One region of the Pseudobacillus sp. FSL P4-0506 genome, then DNA from elsewhere that is predicted to be linked to it. Evidence: riboswitches for the same ligand, from Rfam matches in the RefSeq annotation. Region 1 holds a riboswitch; the other holds the start of a gene.
What was found. A riboswitch is a leader RNA that binds a small molecule or an ion and turns the genes downstream of it on or off. The one in region 1 is predicted to bind glycine.
Positions count from the first base shown of each region.

Region 2: it holds a riboswitch for glycine, as region 1 does, so the genes downstream of both, gcvT (glycine cleavage system aminomethyltransferase GcvT) here and MKZ02_RS03145 (iron-sulfur cluster biosynthesis family protein) in region 1, are expected to answer to the same signal.

Region 1 is NZ_JBBOOI010000001.1:621,625-625,037, reverse strand. It holds gene MKZ02_RS03155 (cytochrome d ubiquinol oxidase subunit II) at 1-656, shown strand, start outside; gene purU (formyltetrahydrofolate deformylase) at 895-1,791, opposite strand; gene MKZ02_RS03145 (iron-sulfur cluster biosynthesis family protein) at 1,810-2,109, opposite strand; glycine riboswitch at 2,208-2,290, opposite strand; glycine riboswitch at 2,294-2,394, opposite strand; gene MKZ02_RS03140 (class I SAM-dependent methyltransferase) at 2,460-3,077, opposite strand; gene msrA (peptide-methionine (S)-S-oxide reductase MsrA) at 3,267-3,413, opposite strand, start outside.
Region 2 is NZ_JBBOOI010000001.1:1,980,093-1,983,505, reverse strand. It holds gene gcvPA (aminomethyl-transferring glycine dehydrogenase subunit GcvPA) at 1-865, opposite strand, end outside; gene gcvT (glycine cleavage system aminomethyltransferase GcvT) at 889-1,989, opposite strand; glycine riboswitch at 2,078-2,157, opposite strand; glycine riboswitch at 2,161-2,251, opposite strand; gene MKZ02_RS09755 (DEAD/DEAH box helicase) at 2,410-3,413, shown strand, end outside.

The DNA of each region.
Region 1 (3,413 bases):
CGGGCTTGTTAATCAGCGTCTTACCTATCACTCACGGCACATTTATCGATTATAAAGGCGGACATCCCACTTTGAATTTACAAAAGCTTTTTACGAGTCCGAGTGAATATGCATTTATTGGATTTGCCATGAGCAGCACCTTATTTTTATCATCCTTGCTGTTAGCCGATTATTCCAAGACATCCAATGAAGAGGAAGCCTACAAAGTGTACTTGAGAGATGGAAGAATTTTAGGGCCAATTTCTTTACTGATGGCCTTTGCCATTATGCTCACTTTAAGGGCAGAAACACCATGGTTATATACGCGTATGATGGAAGATCTGCCTCTGCTGCTTGTGTCACTTGGCTTCTTTTTAATTGGAGGGCTCGGTTTATTTCTTCCTTCATTTTCAAAGAAAGATGTACGGGGAATGCCAAGGCTTGCTGTTGTAGCAGTTACGACTCAATATTTCATTGCCAGTTATGTGTACGGCAAAGCCCATCTGCCATATATGGTTTACCCCAATGTGACTATCCAGTCCGGTTTTACCGATCCTAACTCCTTTATGGCCGTATTTGCCACTTATATTGCCGGCTTTGTTATTCTCTTTCCCGGCTTTATTTATTTTTGGAGGCTATTTATGCATGATAAAAAGTATTTACGGCAAAAAAGCTAATGATCTTCTGAAAAGAAAAAGCTTGATGGGCTGCCGGCCCGTTAAGCTTTTTCTTTTCTAACCCTTCACCACTGATTCAACAGCGAGGTAATCAAAACAGTTAAAGCATAGATAAGTAAAATGACTTGCAGAAGACCCGTTCTTCTTCTCTGCTTATTCACTAAAAAGAGTCCCACACATATCATTGCCAAGATGATGCAAGTAACATCTAACAGGAGTTGATTGGCTATCATCCGGCTTACGTAAACACGATTGTTTTATTGCCGTGAACGATAACTTTATCTTCCACATGCCAGGAAACGGCTTCTGCAAGGACACTTCTTTCCACATGACGACCGGCAATCTTCAAATCTTCTGCTGTGTAGCGGTGGTTGACTCGCAAGATATCCTGCTCAATAATCGGCCCTTCATCAAGCTCATTAGTTACATAATGAGCAGTCGCCCCAATCAACTTCACTCCGCGGTTAAAAGCCCTGACGTAAGGATTTGCCCCTACAAATGCCGGCAAAAATGAGTGGTGAATATTAATGATTTGGTTTGGATATTTGGCTATAAAACTAGGAGAGAGGATTTGCATATATCTTGCCAAAACAATAAAGTCGACTTTTCCTTCCATTAACTCCATCGCCTTGTGTTCAGCTTCCTCTTTCGATTCATGAGAAAGCGGGATATGATAGTAAGGAATGCCATAGCTTTCCACTATTTCTTTTAAATCAGAGTGATTGCTGATAACCATTGGAATCTCAACCGGGAGTTCTTTTGATTTCCAGCGCCAAAGAAGCTCCAAGAGACAATGGTCTGCTTTAGAAACAAAAATCGCCATCCGCTTTGATTTTTCTTTATTTCTCAATTGCCATTCCATTGGGTAGGATTCAGATAATTCCTGCAATCTCTGCTCCAGCTCATCAATAGCAGAGCCCTTCTCATCCATATCGAACTCAACCCTCATAAAGAAAATGCCATCTTTAGGATTCGTGGTATGCTGGTCAAATTGAACGATATTTGCTTTATGTTCCAATAATACATTAGATACGGCTGAAATAATGCCCGGTTTTTCTGGACAAGTAACTAACAATTTAAAATAATGAGTATTCCCCTTTTTATGCAAAATTCTTCCCCCATCCTTAAACGCCATTCTTTGTATAACGAAAAGCTATTCGATCGCACAATCACTTGAGGCAAAGCTTTCTCCAACTAAGAAGCCCGTTTCCTTTGTATAGTCAATATGTGTTTCAGCATCGAGATAACGTTCAGTAAAGCGATCTATGCGAATTTGCACCCCATTGCAATCAATCACCTTATCATTTCGGCGCGGCTCATCAAATGTAAGGGCAAACCTTACCGATATTCCACATCCACCAGCTACATCAGCATCAATTCTTGGAGAATACTTTTCTTCAAGCATCATTGCTTTTAACTGCTTCATCGCCGGTCCTGTTAATGTAATCATCATCCTTCCCTCCTTCTGCGAGCGTTTTCTAGTTATACACCTTGTCTTGCTCACTCCCTTTTTCTGCACGCAAAAAAGGACAGAAAAGGGTACAATCCCTTCTCTGTCCTTTTACCTGAGAGTTTAACCCTATCTTCAATAGGGCCTTCCCCTTTGGTGGCGTACTTAAACGCGCTCTCCAGAGGTGCGTCCCATTGTGGTTCTTCTACCTGAGAGATTAATTCCAAGGGCCTTTTTGGAACTTGCTCCTTCGGTGGCTTATTGCTCGCACTCTCCCACAATCGTCATCCGCTATTTTTATTCAGAATAATTTAAATATTGGTGATTGTCAATTGTTTTCCCAATTCTCTTACCTATAGACTAGATCCTCCATAATGAAAAATAACAAAACGTTCATTGTCATTTTTTTTATAGAGACCCGGCACTCTCACTTCTTTCACCAGTTGAAATGGAGTATACACTTCAAGAAATTGGATGTACTCCGCTGTCGGATAGTAAAGGACAATATCAACAGACCGTTGATGCTCTTCAACTGAGTGCAGGATATGATGGACGACCTTCATGAAAATTTGGATCGAAAAAGGATTGAAGAAGTAGAACCGATTGTCTGCCTTTTCGATCTGATACTCCTCTGCTGCGCAGCATACAAAGCGAATAGATTGATCCGACCTCTTCTTCTTTTTCATATAATCGGCTTGATTTTCAAGTGCTTCCTGGTAAAGCTGGCCGTTTACCTCAACCCCTGTTACCCGAGCGTGAAAACGATGATGGATATAAAATAGTAAACGCCCTTTTCCACAGCCGAAATCAACTACTCCATCTGTTCTTTTCACCTCATACTCCCGAAAAAGCTCATCGATGGCCTCATAGGGGGTTGCCTCATAACGATTATAGTGAATTGACTGATATAGCCATTCCCATGTGCCGCCTGTCTGAATCTTTAGCAAGCGATCGTATTCTTTTTCATTCATTGCCATTCCCCGATCTGTTTTTCTTTATTATAAAGCGGACGATATGATCCACTCAAACGAATACCGCTTGTCAATCTGCTGAACGGACCAATAAATTGGCTCTTGTGGCGAGTACATAAGCGTCATTGATCCGTAAAGATGCAGAATTGGTGGATCAACAAACAGAAGTGGCCAATAAAGGAACTTCTCTTATTCGAACAGGCTTTTAAATTCTCCATAGCCCTCTTCTTCAAGCTTATCCTTTGGCACAAAACGGAGAGCAGCCGAGTTAATGCAATAGCGTGCGCGGTCAGGACCAGGACCATCATCAAAGACGTGGCCTAAATGAGCGTCAGA
Region 2 (3,413 bases), 1.4 Mb from region 1:
GCATCAGCTTTTTCGTCACCGCAAAATATCCGCAGTGCGGCCCGCCAAATTGAGCTGGAATGCCGAATGGCTGCGCATCGCCGACCACTATGTCCGCTCCAAGCTTTCCAGGAGGCGTCAACGCACCGAGAGCAAGCGGGTTAGAAGAAACGACAAACATTGCTTTTGCGCTATGAGCTGCTTTTTCCACTTCAGAAAGTGATTCAATAGCTCCAAAGAAGTTAGGATATTGAACAATAACAGCTGCTGTATCGTTATCCACCAATGTATTTAATTGCTCAATATCTGTTACGCCATTTTTATGAGGGATAACGACTACCTCAATGTTTTGGCCTTTAGCATATGTTTTTAACACATCGCGCGACTCTGGATGAACGGTTTCTGACACGAGCACTTTCTTTCTTTTCGTCTGGCCCGCACTTAGCATAGCCGCTTCCGCCAACGCTGTACCTCCGTCATACATAGAAGAGTTGGCCACATCCATACCTGTCAATTCACAAATCATTGTTTGGAACTCAAAGATCGCCTGCAGCTCTCCTTGGGAGATTTCCGGCTGGTACGGTGTATACGCTGTGTAAAACTCCGAACGGGAAATTACATGATCCACGATAGAAGGGGTATAATGATCATATACGCCCGCTCCTAAAAAGGAAGCATATTGCTTGGCATTTATATTCTTTGCTGCCAGTGAGCTTAATTCTTTTTTGAGTGCTGGTTCCGCTTTCGCTTTCTTAATATCATATAATCCTTGAAAGCGTACTTTTTCAGGAATATCCGCAAACAATTCGTCTATTGTTTGGACACCCACTGCTGCAAGCATTTCCTTTTTGTCCGTTTCTGTCATCGGCAAGTAACGATGCTTCATAATGTTTTCCCTTCCCTCTTCTTTTATTTTGAACGTTTATAGAATGGCGGTTTTACAGTTTTAGCTGCCAGCTTCTTACCGCGGACTTCCACCAGCAGTTCTTCACCAGGTACAGCACATTCTGCTTTTACTAAAGCGAGCCCGATATTTTTCTTTAAAGTCGGCGACTGAGTACCGGTTGTCACATGACCAACTTGTTCTTCGCCTGAAAAAACAGCATATCCATGGCGCGGAATCCCCCGGTCAATCATTTCAAGACCAATCAGTTTTCGCTCCGGACCATTTTCTTTCTGCTCCTTTAGAACTTCCAGCCCGATAAAATCATCTTTATTTGTTTTCACAGCAAAGCCTAAGCCCGCTTCAATTGGAGAAATGTCTTCTGCCAGTTCTTGACCGTACAGCGCTAGATTTGCTTCAAACCGCAAAGTATCACGGGCACCAAGACCACATGGAAGAAGCCCAACTTCTTCACCTGCTTCTAGAAGATCCTGCCACAGCTTAGGGGCCTCCTCACTGCGACTGTAAATTTCAAAGCCGTCTTCTCCCGTGTAACCAGTGCGTGACACCAGAGCAGGCACCCCATTGATTCTGACTTCTTGACGGAATTTAAAAGGCCTGATTTCGCCCAAATCCAAGTCAGGTACAAGCTTTTGCAAGATTCCTTCTGCGGCTGGCCCTTGGATGGCAAGCTGTGCCCAGTCTTTTGATACATTTTCGATTTGCACGTCTCCTACCTGATGCTTCTTTAGCCAGGCAAAATCCTTATCTGTGTTAGCAGCATTGACAACAAGCAGGTAATTTTCTTCAGCAAGCATGTAAACAAGCAAATCATCAACAGCTCCGCCTTTTTCATTGCACATAATTGTATACATCGCTTGGTTCGGCTGCAGCTTTGACAAATCATTCGTCATCATCTTTTGGAGGAAAGCCAATGCGCCTTCTCCTTTTACAGTAACCTCGCCCATGTGGGAAACGTCAAAAAGTCCTGCTTTTGTCCGGACAGCTTCATGTTCTTCCTTAATGCTTGAGAACTGAACAGGCAGCTCCCATCCTCCAAAGTCAATTGTTTTTGCTCCAGACTGCTTATACCATTCAAACAATGGCGTGCGCTTTAACTCTCCCATTTCCCTACCCCTCTCTCATTGTCATTCTCACGGTTCAGCCCATTATTTTTGCATAAAAAAAGACAGAGAACAGCTTATAAAAGTTGTTCTCTGTCCTTGAACCTGAAAGTTTAACCTGATGAACAGGCTGTCTTCTTTGGTGGTTTCGTTACGAAACGCTCTCCAGAGTCGCGTCCAGCAAGAGTTCTTTTGCCTGAGAGATTCACAAAAAGCTTGTTTGCTCCTTCGGCGCTGTATGAACAGTCTCTCCCCTCGCCTTCATTCGCTATATTTAATTAATAAATGGGCATACTATGAACATCTGATTCATACGAATCAAGAATGTTCGCTTTTTTGTAAAATGACATAATATTTTGTTCAATTACATCCTACCATTAAAGGTAAGGTTTCGGCAACATATTTTATAAAGGAGTTTTTCAAATGAATGTGGAAATCTATTTTAATCACGCCTGGGAAGAAGAATTAGAGAAAAGAATAGAACAAGACGGGCCGTGGGGCAATTGGCCGCTCTTTCAATCAACTGTAAACATGGAAACACGAATGATGGTGCCGAATTTTGAAGGATTGTTAGCCCCTAGCTTTTTACCAGAGCTTACGGCCTTGCCCCATCAGCTTGAAGCAGCTAGAAGAGTAGTGGAAGAAATGAATGGAAAAGCGATTTTAGCGGACGAAGTAGGGCTGGGAAAAACGATTGAAGCCGGATTGGTATTAAAAGAATACTTGATCCGTGGCCTCGTGAAAAAAGTGTTAATTTTAGCTCCAGCTTCTCTTGTCTCCCAATGGGCCAATGAATTAAATAGTAAGTTTTATATTCCTGCTATCGCTCAGAAAAAATTTTATGCGTGGGATCAGCATGACATCGTCATCTCGTCTATCGACACGGCGAAGCGAAGCCCTCACAAAGAAAAGATCTATGAACAAGACTATGATTTAGTCATTATCGATGAGGCTCATAAATTAAAAAACCATAAAACCAAAAACTATCAGTTTGTCCGTCATTTAAAAAAGAAGTTTTGCCTGCTTTTAACGGCAACACCTATTCAAAACCGTCTTGATGAAATGTTTCATCTTGTTTCATTATTAAAGCCCGGCCATCTTGGTAGCGAAGGACAATTTACAGAGCGGTTTAAAAAGGGCGACCGCCAGGTACAAAATCATCATCATTTAATCAAGCTAATGAATAAAGTGATGATTCGTAACCGCCGGCAGGATACAGGGGTGGAATGGACAGCGAGAAAAGTAGAATCAGTAAAAGTAACGTTCACAGAAGAAGAACGTTCCCTCTATCAGGCTCTTGAGTATTTCGTTCGCAGCCAGCCTGACGATGTACGATCTTCCTTTTCTTTGCTTACTTTGCAACGGGAAGCTTGCAGCAGCAAAGAGGCAGTCTTTTTTACCTTGAAGAACATGGCTAGAAAGCTGTA